DNA from 4 places in the Streptomyces sp. NPDC038135 genome. Region 1 is predicted to be linked to each of the others. Evidence: riboswitches for the same ligand, from Rfam matches in the RefSeq annotation. Region 1 holds a riboswitch; each other region holds the start of a gene.
What was found. A riboswitch is a leader RNA that binds a small molecule or an ion and turns the genes downstream of it on or off. The one in region 1 is predicted to bind S-adenosylmethionine.

Region 1 (4,693 bases):
CGGTTGCAGTGGGAAACGTGTGGTGACTGTGCCACCGAGGGACACCGTCCATCGGGAAGTCCGCGATCCGGGACGGACCTCTTGACGTCGACGTCGGTCGGATCGACACTCACTGCAGGAATCCCAGTAAATCGGTAGGGAAATATGAGACGTCTGAAACCGGTCACCGTCCGAGTGAGCCGTCCGTCTCTTCACCTGACCTGCCGCCGCCACATCGACCTGCAGCGCGTCTGCAGCGCGATCAGGTCCCGGGCCTGAGCCGCGCCCATCCCGCGCCGACGGCGTCCCCTCATCGTTCGCCCTGTCCGGTGTGCGCAGGTGAGCCCTGCTCCCTCGTCCGACGTCGCTTCCGCCGCGCGTACGTCCCGCGCCCGCTCTCGGGGAGAGTCATGACCGTCACACCGCTGGCCGCCCACCCGTCCGGCCGATCCGCGCCCGCCTTCCGGGGCCGGATCGGCCGGGACGCACGCAGCGGCCACTACGCCGTTCCCGGCCGCTACCGGCTCCATCTGTCGACCGCGTGTCCCGATGGGCTCCGCCTCGCCGTCGTCCACAGCCTGCTCAGCCTGGACACCGTATGCCCCACGACTTTCCTGCCCGCCGTGCCCGACTGCCCCGAGGGCGGTCACTCGGCTCTGCGGCCGCTCTACGACGCGAGCGCACACCGGTACACCGGTCCGGCCGTCGCTCCTGTGCTCAGTGACGACTGGTCCGGACGGATCGTCAGCACCCACGCCCCGGACATCATGCGCGACCTCGCCCGGAGATTCGGCAGCGAGCGCCCCTCGCCCTACCCCTGCGGCGCGGAGTCCGAGATCGAGGCCGTCGAGCGGATGTGCGCGCAGGGCATCGAGGAGGCCGCCCAGCGCGCCGGTTCGGCCGGCGCGGAGCGGGCGGAGCGCGACGCGGCGCTCGGGACGCTGCTGGAGACGCTGGGCGTGCTGGAGCGCTGGCTTGCCGGGCGTACCTACGTGATTCGCGACGAAGTCACCGTCGCGGACGTGGAGTTGTGGGTCGCTCTGGTCCAACTCGACACCGTGCACCGCAACCATTTGGACGCCGCCGCGGTGCAGCGCATCGCCGGCCAACCGGCGCTGTGGGCTTACGCCCGCCGCCTGACCGCCCACCCGGCCTTCGGTACCCACCTGAACCTCGACGGCATCGCACGCCGGCACCACGCCCGCTGTCATGGCCTGGAGGCCGCCGGAGCAGCCGTCCCGATCCTTGACTGGGCGGCACACGCAGCCCGTTAGCCGGTCCATCTGGTGGACCAGCATTGACATTCGTTCGGGCAGTTGTCTTAACTACGGCCCAGAACGGTCATGAGCGTCAGCAACAAGCCCTGGCTAGCTGACCGGCAACCCTCGCGCCGCGGTGGGGTGCCCCAGGTGACGACCGGACCGAAAACGTTTCGGTAAGCGCGAGGCCCGAAGGGCCGGAAGAGTGACGGTGACGCCATGCACGCAGCTCCCAGGACGGCGATCCGCCGCCCACAGGGCTGCGTACGGGCGTACCGCAATCTGCTGGTGGCCGATCGCACCGTCGATCTGCTCCGCGTGAACAGCGCATTGTGTACCGCACCGGGCTGTGCCCGCTGCCGGGGCTGACACCTCCCCGCAGCCCCCGCACCCCCTGACCGACACCGCCCGCGCGGTGTGCCGTCGTCCCTCCGCCCCCCGGTACCTCGCCGTCGTGTGCGTCCCCGCATGCCGCCGCGCTCCCGGGGCGTTACCACCCAGCCGGAGCCCACCATGAGCGAACCCCCTGGCGCCACCATCACCCTCCCCGAGGCGCATACCGCCAACGAACCGTCGAAAGCCCTCACGGCCCAACGAGTTCTACCGCTACGGCGGCCAGGACGCTGGATCGTCACCGCGGTCGCCCTGGTCCTCGTCGCCCAGGTCTTGCACGGACTGATCTCCAACCCCTTCTACCAGTGGAACCGCTTCGGCTACTGGTTCCTGCGACCGAACATCCTCGACGGGCTCCTGATCACCCTCGAAGCGACCGCCTACAGCGCCGTGTTGGGACTGATCGGCGGCATCCTGCTCGCTCTGGCCCGGCTGTCGAAGAGCCCGGTGCTGCGCGCCCTCAGCTGGACCTACGTCTGGGCGTTCCGCTCCATACCGCTCATCGTGGTGCTGATCTTCCTCTACAACTTCAGTGCCCTGTACAAGACGTTGAGCGTCGGCATTCCCTTCGGGCCGGCCCTTTTCACCTTCGACGAGTCGAAACTCGCCACCGACATGGTCGTCGCCGTCATCGGCCTCAGCCTCAACGAGGCCGCCTACGCGGCCGAGGTGGTGCGCGGCGGCATCCTTTCCGTCGATCAGGGCCATCACGAGGCGGCCGCGGCGCTCGGCCTGCCCAAGGCCTACCAGTTCCGGAGAATCGTCTTCCCGCAGGCCCTGCGCTCGATCACCCCGAACTACGTCAACCAGCTCATCGGCCTCATCAAGGGGACCTCGCTGGTCTTCTACGTCTCCCTGCTCGACCTGTTCGGCTCCGCGCAGACCATGGGCTCCACCTACCCCGGCGACATCGTGCCGCTGCTGCTGGTAGTGACCGTCTGGTACCTGATCCTGACCAGCGTCGTCTCCGTCGTCCAGTTCTACGTCGAGCGGTACTTCGCCCGCGGTGCCACCCGCGTCCAGCCGCCGACGCCGCTGCAGAAGCTCCGCACCGGTCTCACCGACCTGCGGGCCCGCATCCGCCGGGAGGCCACCGTATGACCGCCGAGACGCTCGAAGCCCTGGCGGAGGTCGAGGCCGCCACCGTCGAGGTGCACGATGTGCACAAGTGGTACGGCGCCCATCGGGTGCTGAACGGGATCGATCTGACCGTCCGCCCCGGCGAGGTCACCGTGATCCTCGGCCCCTCCGGCTCCGGCAAGTCCACCCTGCTGCGGGTCATCAATCACTTGGAGAAGCCCGAGATCGGCTACGTCAGCATCAACGGCGAGCTGATCGGCGTGAAGCGCCAGGGCGACCGGCTGAAGGAGCTGAGCGAGCGGGCCATCCTCACCCAGCGCGGGAGGATCGGGTTCGTCTTCCAGAACTTCAACCTCTTCCCGCACCTGACGGTCCTGGACAACGTGGCTGCCGCCCCCGTCGCCACCGGCCGGCTCGGCAAGCCCGAGGCCCGGGAACTCGCCCGTGAGCTCCTGAGCCGGGTCGGCCTCGCCGACAAGACCGGCGCCTATCCACGCCAGCTCTCCGGCGGCCAGCAGCAGCGCGTGGCCATCGCCCGCGCCCTCGCCCTGCGCCCCGGCGTCATCCTCTTCGACGAGCCCACCTCTGCCCTGGACCCCGAGCTCGTCGGCGAAGTCCTCGGCGTCATCCGGGACCTGGCGCACAGTGGCACCACCCTCGTCATCGTCACCCACGAGATCGGATTCGCCCGCGAGATCGCGGACCAGGTCGTCTTCATCGACAGCGGCAGGATCATCGAGCAGGGCCCGCCCTCCGACGTCCTCGACAATCCCCGGCTCGAGCGGACCAGGGACTTTCTCAGCAAGGTCCTCTGACCGCCCGCCCCAACCCTCACCCCGCCAGCACCACCACCTCATCACCGCCCCTGAACGACAAGGAACGGCCATGTCTACCCACTTCCCCCGACGCAGCCTGACACGCGCCATCACTGCGGCGACCGCTGTCGCCTCCCTGGCCACCGGGCTCGCCGCCTGCGGTGGCAACAGCGACGCGGCCACCTCCACCACCAGCGACGCCAAGTCCGGCGAGGTCGTGGTCGGCCAGGTTTCCAACGGCGCAGCCAAGCAGACCACCATCAAGGTCTCCGAGGTCAAGTCCATCAGCGCCGAACTGCCCGCCGCCATCAAGAAAAGCGGCAAGCTGGAGATCGGCATCGGCGCCCTGCCGGCCGGCTTCCCGCCGCTGGCCTACGTCGGCGACGACCAGAAGACCCTCACCGGCTCCGAACCCGACCTCGGCCGCCTGGTCGCGGCGGTCCTCGGTCTCAAGCCCGAGGTGAAGAACTCCACATGGGAGAACCTCTTCGTCGGCATCGACAGCGGCAAGGTCGACGTGGCCTTCTCCAACGTCACCGACACCGAGGAGCGCAAGAGAAAGTACGAGTTCGCCGCCTACCGGCAGGACAACCTCGCCTTCCTCGTCGCAAAGAAGAACACCTGGAACTTCGACGGCGACTACGAGCACCTCGCCGGCAAGACGATCGCAGTCGCCTCCGGCACCAACCAGGAGAGAATCCTCCTGGAGTGGAAGGCGAAGCTCGCCAAGGAGGGCAAGAAGCTCAACGTCAAATACTTCCAGGACAGCACCAGCACCTACCTGGCGCTGAACAGCGGAAAGGTCGACGCCTCCTTCGGCCCCAACCCCGGTTTCGCCTACCACAACCGTCAGGTCGCGGGCACGCCGAACGCCACCCGCACCGCGGGCACCTACTCCGGCGCCGGCGCGAGCCTGCAGGGCCTGATCGCGGCCACCGCGAAGAAGGACAGCGGCCTGGCCAAGCCGCTCGCCGACGCCATCAACTACTTGATAAAGAACGGCCAGTACACCGAGTGGCTCAAGGCCTACAACCTCTCCAACGAGGCCGTCGCCAAGTCCGAAGTCAACCCGCCCGGACTTCCGCTGGACAACTCCTGACCCACCCTCGGCCGGGGATCCTGCCGTCATCTCGCGGCGGGATCCCCGCCCCGCCCCCAGCACCGGAG
Region 2 (4,693 bases), on a different contig from region 1:
ACCCCTCGCCGAGCTCGCCGCCCGGCACGGCCTGATCGTCGAACCGGGCCGGCTGGTCCTGGAACTGCGGCCGCCCGGCATGGACAAGGGCGTCGCCCTCCTCGACCACGTCCGCCGCACCGCCGCCGGATCCGTCCTCTACGCGGGCGACGACCTCGGCGACCTGCCCGCCTTCGCGGCCGTCGAGGAGCTCCGCGCCGAGGGCGTCCCCGGCCTGCTGGTCTGCAGCGGCAGCGCCGAGGTCACCGAACTCGCCGAACGGGCGGACCTGGTGGTCGACGGCCCGGAGGGCGTCGTCGCGCTGCTGCGCGCGCTGGCGGAGCGGCTCGGCTGACCCGGCCCGCCGGTCCGCCGGCCCTCAGCCGGTCAGCGCGCCGAGCTGGTCCAGGAACCACTGCGCCGGCGGCAGCGCGGTGGCCGCGGCGGCCAGCCGCTTGGAGCGCTCGGCCCGCTCGCCCTGGGGCAGGCTCAGTGCGGCGTGCAGCGCGTCCGCCGTCCCGACGACGTCGTACGGGTTGACCACGATCGCGTCGTCGCCCAGCTCCTCGTACGCGCCCGCCTCCCGCGACAGCACCAGCGCGCACCCCTCGTCGGAGACGACGGGCACCTCCTTGGCGACCAGGTTCATGCCGTCCCGGATCGGGTTCACCAGGGCCACGTCCGCGAGCCGGTACGCGGCCAGCGAGCGGGCGAAGTCGTCCTTGACGTGCAGCACCACCGGCGTCCAGCCGGGCGTCCCGTAGTCGGAGTTGATCTCGTCCGCGACCCGCCGCACCTCGGCCGTGTAGTCGCGGTAGACCGCGAGGTCCTGGCGCGAGGGGTAGGCGAACGCGATGTGCACGACCCGCTCGCGCCACTCCGGACGGGCGTCCAGCAGCTGCCGGTACGCCAGCAGTCCGCGCACGATGTTCTTGGACAGCTCGGTGCGGTCCACCCGGACGATGGTGCGGCGCCCCTCGCCGATCTCCTCGCGCAGGGCCGCCATCCGCTCGTCCACGTCCGGCCGGTGCGCCCGCTCGCGCAGGAAGTCGGCGTCCGCGCCGAGCCCGTGCACCCCGATCCGGGTCCCGGACGGGATGCCGGGGCCGAGCACCGCGTGGCAGCAGTCCTTGAACGCGTCCGCCCAGCGCTCGGTCAGGAACGCGGCCCGGTCCGCGCCGAGGATGCCGGTCAGCAGCTCGGCGGCGATGTCGTCGGGCAGCAGCCGGAAGTAGTCCGGCGGGGCCCACGGGGTGTGCGAGAAGTGGCCGATGCGCAGGTCCGGACGGAGCTGCCGGAGCATCCGGGGGGCGAGGGCCAGGTGGTAGTCCTGGATGAGCACCGCGGCACCCTCGGCCGCCTCCTGCGCCAGCGCCTCGGCGAACGCCCGGTTGTACGCCTGGTACGAGGCCCACTGGCGGCGGAACTCCGCGTCGAGGACCGGCTCCAGCGGGGTCTGGTACAGCATGTGGTGGACGAACCAGAGCACCGAGTTGGCGATGCCGTTGTAGGCGTCGTGGTGCACGGCCGCGTCGATGTCCAGCATCCGCACGTGCTGCCCGCCGGTGTCCTCGGACGGCAGCAGGCCGCCGCCCGCCCGCCGTGCCGCCTCCCGGTCGCCGTCGCCGAGCGCGGCGCAGACCCACACCGCGTTGGCGTCCGGCCCGATGGCCGAAAGACCCGAGACCAGTCCGCCGCCGCCCCGTCTGGCGCGCAGCGAACCGTCCTCGAGCGCCTCGTACGAAACCGGGCCGCGGTTGGACGCGACCAGTACCTCAGCACCCTGCGTGGAAGCCATGATTCTCAACCTAGCCCGGCCCGGAAACGCTCAAACGTGCGCTCCGCCCCGGAAGGCGGCTGTATACGGCCGTTCTTCCGCGTTCACCGCGCCGCTCAGGCCACCCTGCGGTGCGCGTACTCCGCGATCTCCACCATCGGCGGCCGCTCCTCGGTGTCCACCGGGTAGGTGCGCGGCTCGAACCCGTCCTCGCCGCGCTCGAACTGGGTGAGCGCGGGCCGTACGAGGTGGCCGCGGGCCAGCCGGAGCTGCGCGGTGCGGTAGATCGCCGCGGCCATCCGGCCGAGCGCCTGCCCGTCCTGGTGCCGGTGCCTGCGCACCCCCACGTCCACCTGGGCCAGCGCGTCCAGGCCCACCAGGTGCAGGGCGTCCACCAGCATGCCGAGCTCCACGCCGTAGCCCACCGGGAACGGGAGCTGCTCCAGCAGCGAGCGGCGGGCCGCGTACTCCCCGCCCAGCGGCTGCACGAAGCCGGCGAGCTGCGGCCAGTGCATGTTCAGCAGGGGGCGGGCCATCAGCTCGGTGACCCGGCCGCCCTGTCCGGCGGCGCCGCCCAGCGGACGGTCGTACATCGCCTTGACCAGGTCGACGTCCGGGTCGGTGAGCAGCGGGCCGACGATGCCGAGGACGAAGTCGGAGGAGAACTCCCGCAGGTCGGCGTCGACGAAGCAGACGATGTCCCCGCTCGTCGCCAGCAGCGAGCGCCACAGCACCTCGCCCTTGCCGGGGACGGCCGGTATGCGCGGCAGGACGCTGTCGCGGTGCACCACCCGGGCGCCGGCCGCATCGGCGACCTCGGCGGTGCGGTCGGTGGACCCGGAGTCGACCACGACTATCTCGTCGACCAGCGGAGCCTGCCGCACGAGGTCGCGGCGGATGACGGCGACGATGTCGCCGACCGTCTCCTCCTCGTTCAGCGCGGGCAGGACGACGGAGACGGACTGGCCGGAGCGCTGTTTGGCGGCCAGGACTCCGTGCAGCGGGCGGTCGGCCACGGACCAGGAGCGGGTGGCCAGCCAGCGCTCGACTTCTTCCAGCACGGTCTGCGGCTCCTCACTGTCGTGATCACGCCTGTTGAGGGGGGTGATGCATCTCGCGGTTCGGACGACTATCTCAACTGTCCCGGCCGTCGGTTACAGTCTTGAACAACGCCGATGACCATCGCATGTCGGGGGTCGCCCGGCGTTCACAACCGAATACCGCTCATCCAGAGGGGCAGAGGGACACGGCCCGATGAAGCCCCGGCAACCCCCCTGAGCCGCACTCGTTTCGCGCGAGGCTCCCGGCCAGGGAAGGTGCCAAATCCGTCTCGCGGCGAGATGCGTCGTGAGGAAGATGAGGAGAAAGGGCCTCGCCTCCATGGCTGTGCAGACAGTTGCAAGCACCAGCAATCCCGCCGTCGATCTCGGCCCCGCCGCTGCCCTGAGCTGTCGCGAATGCGGCCACCGGGTACCCCTCGGACCGGTCTTCGCGTGCGAGGAGTGTTTCGGCCCGCTGGAGATCGCCTACGACTTCTCGGCCTACGACACCGAGGAACTGCGCCGGCGCATCGAGGCGGGCCCCGCGAACATCTGGCGCTACGCGCCCCTGCTGCCCGTCCCCGCCGACGTGGCCGACAAGCCGAACATCAACCCCGGCTGGACCAAGCTCGTCAAGGCCGACAACCTGGCCGCCGAGCTGGGCGTCACCGGCGGGCTGTACGTGAAGGACGACTCCGGCAACCCGACGCACTCCTTCAAGGACCGCGTCGTCGCCCAGGCCCTGGAGGCCGCGCGCGCCTTCGGCTTCACCACCCTGTCGTGCTCCTCCACCGGGAACCTCGCCGGCGCCGTCGGCGCCGCCGCCGCCCGGGCCGGCTTCCGCTCCTGCGTGTTCATCCCGCACGACCTGGAGCAGGGCAAGGTCGTCATGGCCGCGGTCTACGGCGGTGAACTCGTCGGCATCGAGGGCAACTACGACGACGTGAACCGGTTCTGCTCCGAGCTGATCGGCGACCCGGCCGGCGAGGGCTGGGGCTTCGTCAACGTCAACCTGCGGCCGTACTACGCCGAGGGCTCCAAGACGCTGGCGTACGAGATCTGCGAGCAGCTCGGCTGGCGGCTGCCGGACCAGATCGTGGTCCCGATCGCCTCCGGCTCCCAGCTCACGAAGATCGACAAGGGCCTGCAGGAGCTGATCAAGCTGGGTCTGGTCGAGGACCGGCCGTACAAGATCTTCGGCGCCCAGGCCGAGGGCTGCTCGCCGGTGTCGACCGCGTACAAGGCGGGCCACGACGTCGTACGGCCGCAGAAGCCGAACACCATCGCCAAGTCCCTCGCCATCGGCAACCCGGCCGACGGGCCGTACGTCCTGGACATCGCCCGCCGCACCGGCGGCGCGGTCGAGGACGTGACGGACGAGGAGGTCGTGGACGCGATCAAGCTGCTGGCCCGGACCGAGGGCATCTTCGCGGAGACGGCGGGCGGCGTGACCGTCGGCGTCACCCGCAAGCTGCTCAAGGAGGGCGTGCTGGACCCGGCGAAGACCACGGTCGTCCTCAACACCGGCGACGGCCTCAAGACCCTCGACGCGGTGGCCGGCACCGGCCTCACCGCCACCATCCGCCCGAACCTGGACTCCTTCCGAGAGGCTGGCCTCGCATGAGCGTGACCGTTCGCATCCCCACCATCCTGCGCACCTACACCGGCGGGCAGGCCGAGGTCCCCGCCGAGGGCGCGAACCTCGCCGAGGTCATCGAGAACCTGGAGAAGAACCACACCGGGATCGCCGCGCGGGTGCTGGACGACCAGGGCAAGCTGCGCCGTTTCGTCAACGTGTACGTCAACGACGACGACGTCCGCTTCGAGCAGGGGCTGGAGACCGCGACCCCGGACGGCGCCGGCGTCTCCATCATTCCGGCCGTCGCCGGCGGCTGAC
Region 3 (4,693 bases), on a different contig from region 1:
GTCCGGATCTCCTTCTTCGCCGGACCGGTCATCGCCTTCATCGTCACCAAGCGGATCTGCCTCGGCCTGCAGCGCCGGGACCGCGAGAAGGTGCTGCACGGCCGTGAGACGGGCATCATCAAGCGCCTGCCGCACGGTGAGTTCATCGAGATCCACGAGCCGCTCAGCCAGGAGCAGCTCCACACCCTCACCGCCCACCACCAGTACGAGCCGGCCGAGATCGGCCCGACGGTGGACGAGAACGGTGTCGAGCGCAAGGTGAAGGGGTCCGAGAAGCTGCGCGCCAAGCTCAGCAACGCCTACTACGGCGAGGACAACCAGATCCCGAAGGCAACCGTCGAGGAGTACCGGGAGATCACCAGCGGCCACGGCCACCACTGATCCCCGAGCGTCGCCACGCCACAGTCGAAGGGCCCCGTCCGGCTTGCGGACGGGGCCCTTCGCCGTGTCCGGGGCTGGATAGGGTGGGAGCACACCGTTGTGCGACGACACCCAGGAGCGGCTATGAGCGCTGTGACCCCCGCTGGAGGCGACACCGCGGCGGGCCGTTCCTGGCCCGCCCTGCTGAACGGCCTGCTGGACGGCCGGGACCTGTCCGCCGACGACACCGCCTGGGCCATGGACCTCATCATGCGCGGGGAGGCGACCGACGCCCAGATCGCCGGGTTCATGGTGGCGCTGCGCGCCAAGGGCGAGACGGTGCAGGAGATCACCGGACTCGTGCGGACCATGTACGAGCACGCCAATGTGATCGAGGTGCCCGGGCCGGCCGTCGACATCGTCGGCACCGGCGGCGACGGCGCGAAGACGGTGAACATCTCCACCATGTCGTCGATCGTCGTCGCCGGCACCGGCACGAAGGTCGTCAAGCACGGCAACCGCGCCGCGTCCTCCGCCTCCGGCTCCTCCGACGTGCTGGAGAAGCTCGGCATCAACCTGTCCCTGACCCCGCGGCGGGTCGCCGAGGTCGCCGAAGAGGCCGGCATCACCATCTGCTTCGCGGTGAAGTTCCACCCGTCGCTGCGCCATGTGGCGGCGGCGCGCGGCCAGTTGGGCATCCGCACCACCTTCAACGTGCTCGGCCCGCTGACCAACCCGGCCAAGGTGCGCGCCCAGGCGGTCGGCGTGGCCGATCCGCGCATGGCGCCGATCGTGGCCGGGGTGCTGGCCGAGCGCGGCAACTCCGCCCTGGTCTTCCGGGGCGACGACGGGCTGGACGAGCTGACCACCACCTCGACGTCCCGGGTGTGGGTGGTCCGGGACGGCGAGGTCGCCGAGGAGCGCTTCGACCCCCGGGACGCCGGCATCGAGCTGGTCCCCGTGGAGGCGCTGCGCGGCGCCGACGCCTCGTACAACGCGGAGGTGGCCCGGCGCGTGCTGGACGGCGAGCACGGTCCCGTCCGGGACGCGGTGCTGCTGAACTCGGCTGCGGCGCTGGTCGCCCTGCGGCCGTCCGGCGAGCCGCTCACCGAGCAGCTCCGGGCCGGCATGGCGAGGGCGGCGGAGTCCATCGACAGCGGTGCGGCGAAGCGGACGCTGGAGCGGTGGGTGGCGGCCAGCAACGCCTGACCCGCCCCGGTGCGGCGCGAGGCGCGGTCCGGATGCCGGACCGCGCCTTGCGCATAGAAGATCGTGTGGCAGGATACTGAACCAGGTCATGAGTGACAGCCATTCGGCCCCGGCCGGCTGTCCGGCAACCCTCCGTCCGTGGCGGGGTGCCCCGGGTGAGGACCAGGTCGTGGGCAGCGAGGTCCACGGCAAGCGCGGACCCCTCGCGCGGCTCCTGAAGGAGCGCGGGACCAGGGGTCCTGGTCGTCGAGGGAGCCTTCTGTGAGCAAGCGAATGCGATAGGGCGTAGAGCCCCGCCTCCGCGTACCCCTTTTCACCTTCCGCCGTGCTCGAGCCGTACCGCTCGCACGGTGATTCCAGCCTGCCTCACGGGAGTTCACCATGTCCGTCTCCACCGCTGCCGCCGTCCAGACCATTTGTGGCGAGCTGCCCGTTCTGGGCCGCGACGTCTCCGTCCCGCTCGTCACGGGCGGCGAGGTCGCCTACGCCGCGCTCGACTACGCCGCCAGCGCCCCCGCCCTGCAGCGCGTCTGGGACGACGTCGCCGCCTACGCGCCGTACTACGGCAGCGTCCACCGCGGCGCCGGCTACCTCTCCCAGCTCTCCACCGACCTGTTCGAGAACGCCCGCCGGACGGTCGCCGGATTCCTCGACTGCCGCGCCCAGGACCAGGTGGTCTTCACCCGCTCGACCACGGACTCCCTGAACCTCCTCGCCCGGGCGCTGCCGGCCGGCTGCGAGGTCTTCGTCTTCGAGACCGAGCACCACGCCGCCCTGCTGCCGTGGCGGGACGCGCGGGTGACCGTCCTCGACGCGCCGCGCACCCCGCGGCAGGCCGTGGAGACGCTGGAGCGGGCCCTCGCCGACCGCGACCCGTACGGCCCGGCCCTGGTGTGCGTCACCGGCGCCTCCAACGTCACCGGCGAGCTGTGGCCGGTGCGCGAGCTGGCCGCCGCGGCCCACGCGCACGGGGCCCGGATCGTCCTGGACGCCGCCCAGCTCGCCCCGCACCACCCGGTGTCCGTCCGGGACCTGGACGTCGACTGGGTGGCCTTCTCCGGGCACAAGCTGTACGCGCCCTTCGGCTCCGGCGTGCTGGCCGGCCGCGCCGACTGGCTGGCCGCGGCCGAGCCGTACCTCGCGGGCGGCGGCGCCAGCCGCAGGGTCACGCGGCGCGAGGACGGGGGAGTGGACGCGGAGTGGCACGAGAGCGCCGCCCGCCACGAGGCCGGCTCCCCGAACGTCATCGGCGCCTACTCCATCGCCTCCGCCTGCAAGGCCCTCACCGAGGCCGGCTGGGAGGCCCTGGTGGCCCGCGAGCAGCACCTGATCGCCCGGGTCCGGGCGGGTCTCGCCGAGGTCCCGGAGGTCAGGGTGCTGTCGCTGTTCGGCGACGACGCCCCGCGGGTCGGCGTGATCTCCTTCGTGGTCGAGGGCTGGAACAGCTCCCACTTCGCCGCCGCGCTCTCCGCCGAGTACGGCATCGGCGTCCGCGACGGCCTGTTCTGCGCCCACCCGCTGGTGCGCACCCTGCTGGGCGGCGACCCCGGGGCGCCGGGAGAGTGCGGGGCGCCCGAGGCCGCGCCCGGCGAGAGGTCCCTGAACGCGGTCCGGGTCAGCTTCGGGGCGGGCACGCCCGACGAGCACGTCGAGCGCTTCGTCGACGCGGTGCGGGAGCTGGTCCGCGACGGCGCGCGCTGGCGCTACCGCACCGAGGACGGCCGCTGCGTGCCGGTGCGCGACCAGGTCTGAGCCGCAGGCGCGACGTCAGGCGGCGTTCACGAGTCGAGGCCGATCGCGAACGCCGCCTCCAGGTCGTGCTGGGAGTAGGTGCGGAACGCGACGTGCGTGTCGGTGCCCTCCACGCCGGGGATCTTGCTGATCCGCCCGGGGATGACGTCGGCCAGGTCGTCGTGCCGCCGCACCCGCACCATGGCGATCAGGTCGTAGGTGCCCGTGACGGAGAAAACCTCGCTCACCGAGTCCAGCGAAGCGATCTGCTCCGCGATCTCGGGGATCCGGTCCACGCTGGTCTTGATCAGGACAATCGCGGTGATCACGGTTGGTTCTCTCCCTCGGGGGCCGGGGCCGGTGCGGTCCTCACTCTAGTAGTCGGCCCGTAGCGCACCCACGCGTAGCCGAAGCCGAGGCCGAAGCCGATCAGGTGGGCCAGGTAGGCCACCCCGGGACCCTGGCCGGCACGGCCCGCCGCGAGCCACTGCAGGGCCGCCCAGAAGGGCAGCACGACCCAGGCCGGGAAGCGCAGGGGGAGGAAGAACAGGAAGGGGAGGAGACTGGTCACACGGGCACGTGGGAACAGGTAGAGGAACGCTCCGAGAACCGCCGAGATCGCCCCCGAGGCGCCCACCAGCGACTGTCCGGAGGCGGAGTTGGCGGCCGCGTAGCCCAGCAGGGCCAGGTAACCGCAGCCCACGTAGAAGAGGGTGAACTCGACCCGGCCCATCCGTTCCTCGGTCATCAGCCCGAAGACGAAGAGGAAGAGCATGTTCCCGAGCAGATGCACCCAGCTGCCGTGCACGAACAGCGCGGTGACCGGGGTCAGGGCCGCCCGGAGCGAGGGCTCGAACAGCTCGGCCGGGACCACGCCCCAGTGCCGGAAGTACGCCCGCTGCGCCGCGAACAGCGCGCCGCCCGAGCCGTACGCCGGGGTGAGGCCGGAGGCCGGGCCCAGCACGAAGATCACGGCGCACAGGACGAGGAGGACGTACGTCATCGGCGCGGAGACGCCCCGGACCGCCCGGAACGCATCCCGGGCCGCCGTGCCCCAGGTGCGGATCATGACTACAGAGCATGACGTAACGGGACACAGGTCGACAGATCGCCTCGCCGCCGTGGACGGACGGGCGGCGATCGACCGGCAGGCCGTAGGGTTACGAGCCACACGCGTCGGGGAGCGGCGCGGACGTCCCGAGAAGGAAGCGAACAGTCACGATGACGGTTCCCCTGCCGACCGCCACGACACGGTGGCGCTGCGCCCTCTGCGGCAACCTCACCCGCTTCGACGTGACCCGCTCGTCGAAGGTCGTCGAGTACGTTCACCTCGACCTCGCGGGCGAGCCGACGGTGGAGGAGCGCGAGGTGGTCAGTGAGACCATCGAGTCGG
Region 4 (4,693 bases), on a different contig from region 1:
GGGGCTGCGGCTGCGTGAGGTCGACGGCAGGATCCACGACCTCGACGTGGCCGGACGGCCGGACGCCATCACCCAGCTCGCCGCGCTGGCCGCGGTCACCCGCCGCATCGGCCTGGTCTCCACGTCCAACTCCACCTTCAACGAACCCGCCGATCTGGCCCGCCGCCTGTCCGGTCTGGACCTGCTCTCCGAGGGCCGCGCCGGCTGGAACGTGGTGACCACGGACAACGCCTGGACCGGCGCGAACTTCCGCCGCGGCGGCTACCTCGACCACGCCGACCGCTACCGGCGCGCCGAGGAGTTCCTCACCCTGGCCCGCGCCCTCTGGGACGGCTGGGAGGACGGGGCAGTCGCCGACTCCATCGGCGCGCCCGCCTGGGCGGCGCCCGGCGCCGTACGCCAAGTGCGGCACAAGGGAACGCAGTTCGACCTCGACCTCGCTCCGACCCTGCCGCGCAGCGCCCAGGGTCATCCGGTGATCTTCCAGGCCGGTGACTCCGGTGAGGGGCGCGACTTCGCCGCCCGCAACGCCGACGTCATCTTCTCCGCGCACGGCACCGACTTCGACGACGCACTGGCCTTCGCCGACGACATCCGGCGCCGGCTGCGCGCGGTCGGGCGGCCCGAAGACGATCTGCGGATCCTGCCCGGCACCGAGATCATCATCGGCGCCACGGAGGAGGAGGCTCAGGAGAAGAAGCGCTGGGTCCGGCTCCAACAGGTCACCCATGCAACGGCCTTGGGGATCGCCGGGCTGCTGTGGGGCATCGACCTGTCGGACCACGACGCCGACGGCCCCTTGCCCAAGGAGGACCCGGTCGTCACCGAGAACGACGGCTCCTTCGGTGCTCGGCGCGTCGCCGACCCGCGTGCCGTCGTCGCGGAGTGGCGGGCGAAGGCGGAGGCGCACGGCTGGTCGCTGCGCGAGACCGTCATCGCGCTGGGCCCGCAGCGCGGGCACGTCGGCACTCCGTCCGGCCTCGCCGACAAGTTCGCCCACTATGTACGGCACGGCGCGGTCGACGGATTCAACGTCACGCCGTACCTCATCCCCGACGGCCTCGACGACATCGTCGACCTGCTCGTCCCGGAACTGCAGGAACGCGGGATCTACCGCACCGAATACACCGGCAACACCCTGCGCGAGAACCTCGGCCTGCGCGCACCCCTCACCCACCGGTCCGCACCGCGCCAGCGGCAGGCGGGCTGAACCTCCGGCCCGGCGCGACGAGAAGACGTTCGAGGCCGAGGTGCGCCGTCACGACGCGGGCGCCACCGAGGTCGTGTTCTCGGTCACCGAGATCGCGGGAGCAGCCGACCGCCGACGCACCTGGCGACTCCTCGGCGAACTGGCCGGCTGAGTACACCCGTCGGCCCGACAACCCCTTGCATCCCCTGCCCGAAGGCACCCCCGGCACAAAGGAGATTCCCCATATGACCACCGAGGCCACCACCACGGACCTCCACGCCTTCACCGAGACCTGGCTGGAGTGGTACCGCAGCCAGGATGCCCGGCTCGCCGCCCCGCACGGATTTCTGGCGGTCACCGGCCTGCACTGGCTCGACGACCGGCCCCAGCGCTTCCCGGACGCGCCCGGCTCGTGGCACACCGGCCCCGAAGGCGTCGTCGTGGACCTCGACGAGGGAGAGGAGCTGGTCGTCGACGGGACGCCGGTGCGCGGCCAGCACCGCTTCGGCGTGCTGCCCGAGCGCGGCGGCGTCGACGCCGTCTGGGGAGACGCCGTCATCGAGGTCGCCAAGCGCGGCGGCAACGACATCGTGCGCCCCCGGCACCCGGACGCGCCGCTGCGCACGGCTTTCACCGGCACGCCCGCCTACGCCCCCGATCCGCGCTGGGCCGTGCCTGGCCGCTACATCCCCTTCGACACACCGCGGCCGACCACCGTGGGCGCCGCGGTCGAAGGCCTTGAGCATGTGTACGACGCTCCGGGCAGGGTCGAGTTCGAGCTCGACGGGCGCCCGCTGTCGCTGACCGCATTTCCCGGCCCTGGTGCGGGACGGCTGTTGGTGCTGTTCACCGACGCGACCTCCGGGGTCACCACCTACGCCGCCAACCGGTCCCTGGCGCTCGATCCGCCCGCCGCCGACGGCACGGTCGTCCTGGACTTCAACCGCGCCGCGAACCTGCCGTGCGCCTACACGGACCTGGCCACCTGCCCGCTGCCCCCGGCCGAGAACCGGCTGCCCGTGGCGATCGAGGCCGGCCAGAAGATCCCCCGCGAGCGTGGAGGCTCCTGAGCCGGACGCACTCACGCCCCGACTCCCCTGACGGAGCGTCCTTTTGCGCCATTGACGCACGCCAAGACCGCTCCGTAGGATCACGAACGGCATTGAGTGTCAGCGTCAAGCCCTGGCTCGCTGACCGGCAACCCTCCCGCGCGGTGGGGTGCTCCAGGTGAAAGCCCGGCGGGATCACCGACGATCCCGCAAGCGCGTGGCCCCGTGACCGGGGCCGGATAGGCGGAGGACCGATATGCGGCACGGTGGTGACCTCAGCGCCCGTTTCGCCGGCGCCACCGTGTTCTCCCGGCTCTCGCGTCGGCGCCACATCGACCTCAAGCGCTCGACCAGCTGTCTCTGTCAGGCCTGACGGGTCTTCCCGCCCCAGGCCGCGGTACGACACCTGTCGTCGCCGCACCCGCCTGCGCCTGATCTCCGCCTGCCTTTGATCCTCCCTTTTCCCTCTGATCCCCGCCTGCACAGCGCCCCCTCGGCACCGGCGTCGCGCCGGCCGGGGCCGCATGCCCACGCACGGCCATGCCTCGTACGGCGTCCGTGCCTGGTGACACGAGTTGGAGAAGCCCTCCGTGACTGCACTTTCCCATGTCAGATCCTCCCGGTGGGCGGCACTGACCGCCCTTGTGACCACCAGTGTTCTGCTGAGCGCCTGCGGCTCCGGCGGCGGCGATTCCGGCAGCGGCGCCGGGCAGCCCAAGTCCGGCGGCACCCTGACCTTCGCGGTGGGTTCGGACGCCGGCTGCGTGGATCCGCAGCAGGTCGCCAGCAACGAGACCATCTACTCGGTGCGCCAGGTCGTGGACTCCCTGACGGACCAGGACCCCAAGACCGGCAAGATCGTGCCGTGGCTGGCGAAGAGCTGGGATGTCAGCTCCGACGCCACGACGTTCACGTTCCATCTGAGGTCGGGCGTCACCTTCAGCGACGGCTCGAAGCTGACCGCGCAGGTGGTCAAGGACAACTTCGACGCGGTGCCGAAGCTCGGCGCCCTGGGGACGCTCGCCGAGGGCTATCTGAGCGGCGTCAAGAGCACCACCGTGGTCGACCCGCTCACCGTGAAGGTGACCTTCAGCCAGCCCAACGCCCAGTTTCTTCAGGCCACTTCGACACACTCGCTGGGGATCGAGTCCTCGGCGAGCGTGAAGAAGACCCCGCAGCGGAAGTGCAGCGAGGGGGTGATCGGGTCCGGGCCCTTCGTGCTGAAGCAGTACGTGCAGAACCAGTCCCTCACCCTCGCCAAGCGCACCGGATACGCCTGGGGTTCCTCGCTGTGGTCCAGGAAGGGCGAGGCGTACCTGGACAAGCTGGTGTTCAAGGTGGTGCCGGAGGCGGGTGTGCGGGCCGGCAGCCTGCAGTCCGGCCAGGTCGACGCCGTCTCCAGCGTCGGCAAGGCCAACGAGGCGGCCCTCAAGGGCGGCCAGGTCACCCTCCAGCGACGGGCCAACCCCGGCGTCGTGTTCGGTCTCGGCCTCAACAACTCACGGCCGCTGCTCAAGGACGCCAAGGTGCGCCAGGCGATCCTGTACGCCGTTGACCGGCAGCAGATCGCCGACACCGTGTTTCCGACCGGCACCCGCCCGGCCACCAGCGTCCTCGCGCACACCACGCCCGACTACACCGACTTCGCCTCCGGCCTGACCTTCGACGCCGCCGCGGCCAAGTCCTCGCTGGACGGGGCCGGCTGGAAGACCGGCAGCGACGGCATCCGCGCCAAGGACGGCAAGAAGCTCAGCCTGACCATCAAGTGGTTCCCCAACGCGGCCACCAACCAGCCCGCGCTGGAGCTGATCCAGCAGCAGCTCAAGGCCGTCGGCGTCGAAGTGGTTCTCAAGCAGCTCCAGATCACGCAGTTCGCCCCGACCCTCCAGTCGGGTGACTACGACGCGGTGTGGGGCAACGTGACCCGTGCCGACCCCGACATCCTGCGCAGCTCCTTCTCCACCAAGCTGGCCAACTTCTACCGCCTGCCCGTCAGTTCCCTTGACACCGCCCTGTCCGACCAGGCCGCAACCGTCGATGGGGCCAAGCGCAGGCAACTGGTCACCCAGGCGCAGCGGTTGATCGTGCAGAACGCCCACTACGTGCCGGTGGTTGAGCTCCAGACCCAGTTGGGCGTGGCGAAGAAGGTGCACGACCTGAACTTCGACGCCTCCAGCCGGATCCAACTGCACGACACCTGGATCGGCTAGCGCATGCGCCGCTATGTGATCAAGCGGCTGGCCCAGGCGGTCGGGGTGCTGTGGGCGGCCTACACGGTCTCGTTCCTGGTGCTGGACTATCTGCCGGGCGACCCGGTCACGGCGATGGCCAGCGCTGGTATGGACTCGGGGCAGGTCGACCCGAAGCAGCTCGCCGCCCTGCGGCACGAGTACGGCTTCGACAAGCCGGTGCTGGTGCAGTACGCCGAGTACCTCGGCCGGGCGGTGCGCGGGGA

Region 2: it holds a riboswitch for S-adenosylmethionine, as region 1 does, so the genes downstream of both, thrC (threonine synthase) here and ACZ7JA_RS12545 (amino acid ABC transporter permease) in region 1, are expected to answer to the same signal.
Region 3: it holds a riboswitch for S-adenosylmethionine, as region 1 does, so the genes downstream of both, ACZ7JA_RS34255 (aminotransferase class V-fold PLP-dependent enzyme) here and ACZ7JA_RS12545 (amino acid ABC transporter permease) in region 1, are expected to answer to the same signal.
Region 4: it holds a riboswitch for S-adenosylmethionine, as region 1 does, so the genes downstream of both, ACZ7JA_RS27890 (putative leader peptide) here and ACZ7JA_RS12545 (amino acid ABC transporter permease) in region 1, are expected to answer to the same signal.

Annotation. Positions count from the first base shown of each region.
Region 1 is NZ_JBVJXS010000004.1:211,062-215,754, reverse strand. It holds gene ACZ7JA_RS12550 (glutathione S-transferase C-terminal domain-containing protein) at 390-1,253, shown strand; SAM riboswitch class IV at 1,319-1,427, shown strand; gene ACZ7JA_RS12545 (amino acid ABC transporter permease) at 1,752-2,732, shown strand; gene ACZ7JA_RS12540 (amino acid ABC transporter ATP-binding protein) at 2,729-3,526, shown strand; gene ACZ7JA_RS12535 (transporter substrate-binding domain-containing protein) at 3,597-4,625, shown strand.
Region 2 is NZ_JBVJXS010000007.1:365,412-370,104, reverse strand. It holds gene otsB (trehalose-phosphatase) at 1-334, shown strand, start outside; gene ACZ7JA_RS22015 (alpha,alpha-trehalose-phosphate synthase (UDP-forming)) at 359-1,777, opposite strand; gene ACZ7JA_RS22010 (glucosyl-3-phosphoglycerate synthase) at 1,873-2,817, opposite strand; SAM riboswitch class I at 2,978-3,119, shown strand; gene thrC (threonine synthase) at 3,137-4,420, shown strand; gene ACZ7JA_RS22000 (MoaD/ThiS family protein) at 4,417-4,692, shown strand.
Region 3 is NZ_JBVJXS010000014.1:227,481-232,173, reverse strand. It holds gene qcrB (cytochrome bc1 complex cytochrome b subunit) at 1-381, shown strand, start outside; gene trpD (anthranilate phosphoribosyltransferase) at 505-1,569, shown strand; SAM riboswitch class IV at 1,654-1,770, shown strand; gene ACZ7JA_RS34255 (aminotransferase class V-fold PLP-dependent enzyme) at 1,951-3,321, shown strand; gene ACZ7JA_RS34250 (Lrp/AsnC family transcriptional regulator) at 3,348-3,629, opposite strand; gene ACZ7JA_RS34245 (rhomboid family intramembrane serine protease) at 3,626-4,369, opposite strand; gene ACZ7JA_RS34240 (hypothetical protein) at 4,522-4,693, shown strand, end outside.
Region 4 is NZ_JBVJXS010000010.1:137,173-141,865, reverse strand. It holds gene ACZ7JA_RS27905 (NtaA/DmoA family FMN-dependent monooxygenase) at 1-1,210, shown strand, start outside; partial or broken gene ACZ7JA_RS27900 (LLM class F420-dependent oxidoreductase) at 1,227-1,361, shown strand; gene ACZ7JA_RS27895 (DUF1684 domain-containing protein) at 1,435-2,259, shown strand; SAM riboswitch class IV at 2,348-2,460, shown strand; gene ACZ7JA_RS27890 (putative leader peptide) at 2,495-2,611, shown strand; gene ACZ7JA_RS27885 (ABC transporter substrate-binding protein) at 2,883-4,448, shown strand; gene ACZ7JA_RS27880 (ABC transporter permease) at 4,452-4,693, shown strand, end outside.